2 regions of the Chitinophaga agri genome follow, and region 2 is predicted to be linked to the other one. Evidence: riboswitches for the same ligand, from Rfam matches in the RefSeq annotation. Region 2 holds a riboswitch; the other holds the start of a gene.
What was found. Region 2 has a riboswitch for S-adenosylmethionine ahead of GWR21_RS03305 (trans-sulfuration enzyme family protein). Riboswitches for the same ligand answer to the same signal wherever they lie in the genome.

Region 1: it holds a riboswitch for S-adenosylmethionine, as region 2 does, so the genes downstream of both, GWR21_RS25285 (trans-sulfuration enzyme family protein) here and GWR21_RS03305 (trans-sulfuration enzyme family protein) in region 2, are expected to answer to the same signal.

Annotation. Positions count from the first base shown of each region.
Region 1 is NZ_CP048113.1:6,297,653-6,302,084, reverse strand. Features, by position in the region: gene GWR21_RS25295 (hypothetical protein) at 1-86, opposite strand, end outside; gene GWR21_RS25290 (DUF2851 family protein) at 281-1,783, opposite strand; SAM riboswitch class I at 1,927-2,046, shown strand; gene GWR21_RS25285 (trans-sulfuration enzyme family protein) at 2,203-3,381, shown strand; gene GWR21_RS25280 (homoserine dehydrogenase) at 3,491-4,432, shown strand, end outside.
Region 2 is NZ_CP048113.1:885,295-889,726, reverse strand. Features, by position in the region: gene GWR21_RS03310 (amidohydrolase family protein) at 1-1,122, opposite strand, end outside; gene GWR21_RS03305 (trans-sulfuration enzyme family protein) at 1,170-2,342, opposite strand; SAM riboswitch class I at 2,507-2,617, opposite strand; gene GWR21_RS03300 (NAD-dependent epimerase/dehydratase family protein) at 2,674-3,636, opposite strand; gene GWR21_RS03295 (TetR/AcrR family transcriptional regulator) at 3,735-4,340, shown strand.

The DNA of each region.
Region 1 (4,432 bases), 2.6 Mb from region 2:
TTTGAAGGAGCATCAGTATTGGAAGTCTGGGCATACAAACCACCCGCCATGGCCACTAAAAGCAAGGATAAGTATAGTCTTTTCACCTGTGTAGATTTGTTTAGTTAAGGGAGTATAGCCTCCGGGCTATGCTATATAAACGCAAGGGACATTATATTGGTATGCCTGCTGTTACAAACCTACACGTTTTTTCTTTCATGTGTAAATTTGTTTTTCTTTGTAAACCCACGTCCATGTATATATAACGCCTGGATGAGAAAATGGTTACAGAGATTTGCTCCTACGCAATTCCACTCCTTAACAGCTTTGCTCCTATTGCACATTGCAGACATCTTTTTTGCTCACAATATGCCTGTTTCAACTGCAATAACGCCTGCGTTTCGCCTGCCGATCCGGCATTGATATGCAAGGCCTTCCATGCCCGCATCACATGATTGTCCTCCGCCGGCAACTGTCCCATAAAAGAAATGATCTTCTCCTGAAAGACTGCATCTTTCTTTTCTTTCCCATACATGTATAATAACGGTAATACTGTATTGATCAACATATTATGTACTGCAGTCCTGCCTGGCATACTTGTTCGTCGTACTGGCTTTCCAAACCGGTAATGCGTCTTCCAGTAATCAGACGGAGATACAGATAACATACTTTCCAGATGTTTCACATCAGGCGCGTCCAGCATGGCAGAGAATAAGCGCCTTTGATGGTGCAATAACGCAGCCATAGCGGCTATTTTCATACTGGGAAAAGATGCAGGTCGCATCCGTAACCATTTCCAGCGTTGTTCATCAAGCGGGGCGAGTTTATATTTATGCCGGAGATAAGCATATTCCCGCTGCAGATACACCATATAGTCATCCGGGATGATCCTGCTTTTTTCACGGCTGGTGGTACCCGTATCTATATCAGTGATCCCCGGAAGCACCTGTTTCCCACACACTCCTTTATCGATTGATAAACAGCCATTTGACACCATCAGGTCCACCTCATCTTCACCTAAATTCCTGCGCTTATCCGGCGGCATACCTCCTATTACGTCCCCCTGACGTATATCGTCTCCTGCCCGCCTCCCCATGCCCAACATACCAGCCTGTCCGAACAGCAAAGCCTCCAGCTGCCCCTGGTCATGTTGATGCCGCAACAGTAGTTTATAGGGAAGCGAATGTGCCAGTGCCAGGAATACCTCTCCGTTCACAGGCGATCCTGCACCTCTGGCCAGCGCCCTGTAGCATACTTCTTCCCAGTTATATTGTGTTTGCACTAACCAGGATCGGAATAATACAGTCTTTTGCTCCAGCCGCTCAATCAGTAACCGGTCCTTCCAACCGGTCCACACCAGTGAGGACACCTCCTGTACTGACCCGGCACAGGGCACATAGGCAGCCGACTGCCACAGTCCTTTATAACGTTGGAGTAATAACCGGGGAATACAATGCTGTAGCTGCAGCACAGGAATACCATGTGTGCTGACGCCTTCCATATCATGCTCAAATACAACATGCAATACGACATTGCGATATTGCAGATTATACTGATGCCCGTGCCTGAACCAGTCAGATGTCTTCAGGTGCATTTCCACATTGCCCACCCATAATGTAGTGCCAATACGGATACGTGCACCGGTAAAATCAGGTCCCGCATGCCGGTTTAACTGCCCCGTGTGATCAATCTGTACAGGATCTCCTTCCAGCGTGGTCAGTCCTGACTGCGTAAATAAACGGAATTGCCAGATATGCTGAAACAGCTCTTCTGACATGAACGGATCAACATTCACAATGGTCATAATTGGTTGGTTAACAGAATAATTAAACTACTGACAATCTCTGTCAAATTAATAAAAAAACAGGTACATGAAAAAAAATTAAAATGGAGCCATTTGGAAATTTGATAAAAGTACCCTTAACTTTGCAACCAGTTCTTACACATGACTTATCCAGAAAGGCGGAGGGACTTGGCCCTGCGATGCCTTAGCAACCAACCTGCAGAAACGTAGGGAAAGGTGCTAATTCCGGCCCCGGTTACACAATAACCGAGGGAAGATAAGTTGGCAGAGATTGAAATTCACTGTAATAAAATACTTGAAGGCTCTTCCAACAACGGAAGGGCTTTTTTTATGCCCGTTCTGGTAGTTATCTGGCTGAATGAATGTCTGATTGTGCATATGCCAACCAGGGTTTACTAACCGTATAATTACTTTGAAGATTGAAAATAGCGACTCAATTATTGCACAGCATCCCTGTAGATGAGTTAACGGGCGCCATATCCGTTCCCATCTACCAAACCTCCACTTTTGTGCAGGAATCTCCGGGGATCAACAAAGGCTTCGAGTTCTCCCGTGCCAATAATCCTACCCGCAAAGTACTCGAAAACCTGATCTGCAATCTCGAAGAAGGGCACGCCGGCTTCGCTTTCGCAAGTGGTATGGCCGCTATTGACGCTGTAATGAAACTGCTGAAAAGCGGTGATGAAATTATGGCTGTGGAAGACACTTATGGCGGTATTTTTCAGATGTTCCAGCATATGTTTGAACGCTTCGGTATCAAAGCTAATTTCGTAGATACCAGCAACACTGATAAAGTACTGGCTGCGATCACGCCCAATACAAAAATGATCTGGCTGGAATCTCCAACCAACCCTACATTACGTATATCAGATATTAAATCTATCAGCAAAATAGCAAAGCAGCACAATATTCTGCTGGTAGTAGATAACACCCTCTGCACGCCGCTTCTCCAGCAGCCAATGCCACTGGGTGCTGATATTATTATACACAGTGCTACAAAGTATCTGGCAGGACATACAGATGTCATTGCCGGTCTCGTAGTCGTAAATTCGAAAGCGCTCGCCGACCAGCTGCGCTTTAACCAGAATATTTCCGGCAGTATACTCAGTCCGTTTGAAGCCTGGCTCACTATCAGAGGCATCGAAACACTCAGCCTTCGCCTGGATAAACAATGCAGCAATGCCATGGCTATCGCCACCTGGCTCACTGCCCATCCTGCAATAGATAAAGTGTTTTATCCGGGTCTCAGCACACACAAAAACCACCACATTGCACGTAAGCAACAAAAGCAATATGGCGCACTTGTCAGCTTCTCTCTGAAAAATGACAATATCAAAAACGCCATCCGTGTTGTAAATGCCACCAAACTGTTCAAACTCGCTGAAAGCTTCGGTGGTGTCAAAAGCATGCTGGACCATCCGGCTACCATGACTCATCGCAACATACCAGAAGATTTCCGCAGGAAAACCGGCTTACCTGACTCCTGTATCCGCCTCTCAGTAGGAATAGAAGACGCAGAAGATCTCATCAATGACCTTAAACAGGCACTTGACAAACTCAATCTGCCTGCAGGAAAACAGATGACCGTACTGCAATAACAACGGACCTGCCAGAGACAAACAATCAGTAACTATATTATTCATCATATCGCAGCAATGCTTTATCAACCAGCTGCACAAAAGGAAGTATAAGCACTAAGTATAGAACATGGAAAACAAAATCATCAATTTAGGCATTTTCGGATTTGGTGTCGTGGGACAAGGGTTATACGAGGTACTCAACAGAACAAAAGGTATCAATGCCCGTATCAAAAAGATATGTATTAAAGACCCCAACAAACCACGTCCTATTGACGCCAGTTATTTCACTACCGATAAGAACGAAATTCTCAACGATCCAACCATCGACGTTGTAGTAGAATTGATCAATGAAACAGAGGCAGCTTTCGAAATAGTAAGTACGGCACTGCGTAATGGCAAAGCTGTAGTAAGCGCCAGCAAACGTATGATCGCTGAAAACCTGCCTGCGCTATATCAACTGCAGGTAGAGAACAAAGTTCCTTTCCTCTATGAAGCTTCCAGCTGTGCAAGTATTCCTATTATCCGTAACCTGGAAGAATACTATGACAATGACCTGCTGAATGCTGTAGAAGGTATCTGTAACGGTTCCACCAACTACATCCTCACCAAAATATTTGAAGATAATCTGAGCTTTGAAACTGCGCTGCAACAAGCACAGGATAAGGGCTTCGCAGAAACAGATCCGACCCTCGATATCGAAGGATATGATCCTAAGTTCAAGATAGTTATTCTGCTACTGCATGCTTTTGGCACTTTTGTCAAACCTGAAGAAGTGTTCAACTTCGGTATCCATCACCTGAACGACTTTGATATCCAGTTTGCCAAACAGCGTAACTGCACCATCAAACTGATCGGTAACTGTCGCAGACAGAATGGCCATGTAAACGCGTACGTATTACCTCACCTCATCCGTGAACATAATCTGCTGTACGATGTTTATAATGAATACAACGGTGTATTGCTGGAAAGCGCATTCACCGACAAACAGTTCTTTGTAGGTAAAGGTGCCGGTGGTACCGCCACTGGTAGCGCTGTATTGTCCGACATCTCTGCATTACTCTACAACTAC
Region 2 (4,432 bases):
TGCTGTCATCAGCTGTAATTCCCGGTGTTCGGAGAAGCCCTGCGCCCTGACTGGTTGTGCGCCTGAATCAGTGCCCATAGCGATCTTCACACCGGCGCTGTCCATTTTATGCAGATTGGTTTTCGCGATCGCAAAGGCCCTGATCTTACGGTCCCTGTCCTTATCTTCCTGCTGTTGTTTGCGATAGGCGTCGCTGTTCAGCAGGTCCCATGCACCTGGTTCCAGGGAACGCACGAAAAAAGGGTCAGTGAACCATCCGGGGCTGGCGGCGCCATAGACCAGTCCGAATTCTTCTATACAGAGGGTGGGGATATAAAACACGTTCTTCAGCTTCATGGCCCTGATCAGTGCATCATCCACCTCCTGGTCACGGATGCTGTGGGCGAGTACGTCAATACCGGCATCTACCAGCTGACGTGCATCTTCCAGGTAGTAAACGTGGGCGGCTACTTTGATATTGTTGGCATGTGCTTCAGTGATGATCGCCCGATAGATCTCGGGGAGCATACGGGGGGCACCATCTACCCAGATCTTGATAAAATCAGGTTTCAGGGTAACGAGGTGCTGCATTTGCTGCAGGGCCTCATCTGCACTACCCGGACGGAGGATGCTCGGGCCAAAGGCCGCCGGTGGTGTACCACGGGGCACGCCGAAGCCAAAACCAGCAGTATAATAGGAAGCCCCTCCCAGCATGTCAGCACGGGAGGCATCACGGAGCATGAAACCCTGTGGCTGGTCCGTACCGAGACTTAACACGGTACCGATACCGTATTGGAGATATTTATTCAGCTGACGGGAAACATTGTCGGGAGTGAAGTGCTGGCTGGCGATCGTAGTGCCTTTGAGGATACCTACATGACAATGGGCATCAACCATCAATGGCATGATCGTTTTGCCTGCCCCGTTGATCTCTTCCGCAACTTTCACAGGATAGTTGATGCCAGCGGGTAATATGGCCGCGATCGTATCATCGCTGACCACAAGACTGACATTAGAACGGGCAGGCTGCCCGCTCCCGTCAATCAGCGTAACATCTTTAATTATAAATGATGTGTTGTCCTGCGCATTGGTATACAAACATATAGCGGAAAGACAAACACTGAATAACATCGGTTTTAACATAGTTAACAATTTGCAGTTTGGATCATCCGGAACTGCAAACTACGAAACTATAGACTTAAAACAGACCCGGTCGCCTGCTGAATTTTATGAAAGGCAAGATCAAGGTCTGAAAGGAGGTCGGCCGGTTCTTCCAGTCCGACGGACAAACGGATGAGACTATCCGCTACTCCGGCCGCTCTGCGGGTTTCGCCGGGGATGGATTTATGCGTCATTCCTGCCGGGTGACATAGCAGGCTTTTAATACCGCCCAGGCTTTCTGCCAGTTTAAACAACTGCGTGGACGTCACAAACGCCAGTGCAGCCGCCTCCGTGTCTTCTTTCAGGGTAAAGGAGACAATACCACCGAAACCTTTGGCCTGTTTCTTTGCAATTTCATGTCCGGGATGGGACGGTAGTCCAGGGTAGAAAACTTTGTCTACCAATGGATGTATCGCCAGGTATGCTGCTATCTGCTGAGCATTACTACAATGCTGCCTTACACGCAGATGCAGGGTCTCTATACCACGGATCAGCAGGAAGCTGTCGAATGGCGAGAGGATGGCGCCACAGGCGTTCTGATAGAATTTTATCTCGGCACCCAGTTCGGGCGTTTTGGTCACTACTACGCCGGCTATCAGGTCGCTATGTCCGCCGAGATATTTGGTAGCACTGTGAATAACGATATCGGCACCTAAATTTAACGGCTGTTGCAGCACGGGAGAGGCGAAGGTATTGTCTACACAGAAGAGGCATTTGCTGGCAGCGGCGATCTTTGCCAGTGCGGCAATGTCGGAGATCTTCAGGGTGGGATTGGTAGGCGTTTCCAGCCATATGAGCTTTGTCCTGGGAGTGATGGCATTGAATACCGCCTGCACATCCGAAGTATCAACATAGGTTACTTTGATGCCGAACTTCTGGTATACTTTATTGAATAACCGGAAGGCACCTCCGTAAATATCATCTACAGCGACGATCTCGTCTCCATACTGCAACAGTTTCAGGATAGCGTCAATGGCGGCAAGACCGCTGGAAAAAGCAATACCCGTGGCGCCGTCTTCCAGCTGGGCAACGATCTTCTCCAGTGTTTCGCGGGTCGGGTTATTGGTACGTGCATAGTCATAGCCCTTGTTAACGCCGGGCGCTTCCTGTACAAAGGTGGAAGTCTGGTAGATGGGCACTGCGATGGCGCCGGTCTGTGGGTCTACGGGAATAGAATGGATCAGTTGTGTGATTGTGCTCATCTCTTTGTGTTTTTAAGTTTGATGAAAATTGTTGAATAAACAGGTTCCTTAGGGGAACTTATCAGAGAAGAGCAGATAGCGACAGGGAGGTCTTAAAACAAAAAAACTCACCTGGTAGCCAGGTGAGTTGAATATATTTTGAGTAAATATCGATCAAACCTACTGACTTATCTTTCCCGCGATGCGGGGTGGATGTAGCACCTTTCCGGTTTGGTGGTTCCGGATGGTTGCTAAGGCTTCACAGGGCCATTTCCCTCTGCCTTTCTTGATAAGAAACTTAAAGAACTGGTGCAAAGATATAAACGGAAAACTTATATCACCAAATTTTTTTTCAGCTTTTATACGCTTTTATGATCTGTTCAATACCATCTTTGTAGGCAGTGGGAGTAAAATGAAAATGCTTCTCAAACTTCGTACTGTCGAACAGGTAAGGGTGTGTGGTCTGATACATCATCTCGTGGACTTCGGCGACAGTGGTGTTAAAGAACCCGGCCAGCCTGATCATGAAGCTGTTGAGCTTTGTGTATTTCGGCTTTGTGTGTAAAGCAGCTGCGATCATCTCCACATATTCCTTACCGTTAGGTGCAGGATTGGTGGTGGGCAGGTGCCATACCTGGTTATAGGTCGATGCATCTGTAGCCAGCATATACAATGCCCTGCCGGCATCGGGAGTGTAGGTATAGCTATGTGGCACGTGATCATTCCCGATCCAGTTGGCGGTTTGTCCTTTTGCCAGTTTATCTATCACCATCATGTTCAGCACGCCGGTGGCGCTCGCGCCGGGACCGTAGAAATCAGCCGCCCGGGCAATGGTGGCGGTCAGCCGGCCTTCACTCACCCTATCCATGATCTTACGGGCTACAAGGGCCCTGATCTCTCCTTTTTTACTCCGTGGGTTATAAGGCGTATCCTCGGTCATTTTACCATCTACAAGTCCATACATGTACACATTGTCAAAAAAGATGAGCGGAATACCTCCTTCGCTGCAGGCATGGATCACGTTCTGAATAATTTTAGGCCAGGCGTCCTGCCACACCTTGTGATCGTATTTCAGTCCGACACACAGAAAAACGACGGCTGAACCGCTGACGGCCCTCCTTGTTTGCAGCGGGTCGAGCATATCCGCCGCCATCACATTGGTCACCCCCTGCTCCGGCTGTCCCCGCCGGCTTACCAAACGCACCTGTTTACCGTGTTCCAGTAACACGGCCGTTAATTCCCTGGCGATCACCCCTCCTGCTCCTAAAATTGTGTAAACTGCTGATTCTGATAGATTTGATGTAGTGCTGACCATGTAAGGTGTCTTTTGTTATAAGATAGTGACGTAAAACTATTAATTTTATTTTATTTTATAAACACTGTTCATTAAATTTGCATTGTAAAGAAATTGTTATGGGAATTAGTGACCGGAAGGAAAGGGAAAAACAGGAAATGCGGAAACGCATTATCAGTACTGCTATGGAGATGTTCATTAACGATGGTTATGAGAAGACATCCATCAGGAACATCGCCGAGAAAATAGAGTACAGCCCTGCGACCATTTACCTTTACTATAAAGACAAGGACGAGTTGTTATATGAAGTGCAGGGGCAGGCATTTGCGCAGCTGTATGTTGCCTTTATGCATTATACAACAGCGACTGATCCCATGGAAAGACTGGAGCAATTACTGCATGCTTACGTCAACTTCGGTTTCGAGCACCCGGACCTGTATGACCTGATGTTCATTCTTCGTTCGCCTATGAACGCGGTAGACGAAAACGACTGGCCAAACTGTGATGAGTCATTTGCCTTCCTTGTTGAGGTGCTGACTCCTGTGATGGATCAGTTACGTTATCCGGATCTGCACACGGCAGCGCTATCGATCTGGGCTTTCGGACATGGACTGATCTCACTATACATCAGAGAACGGATCAAGGTGATGCATCTGCCTGATGATCAAAGCAAAACACTGATCAAGGCGACAATAGATGACTACCTGCGCCTGATCAAAAAATAACGGGCAGCACCGGCAGGCCTGCGCGCGCGCTTCACTAACGCTATCGCCGGGGTATCCGGTTATAGTCTGATCGTTTTAATTTTCAACAGACA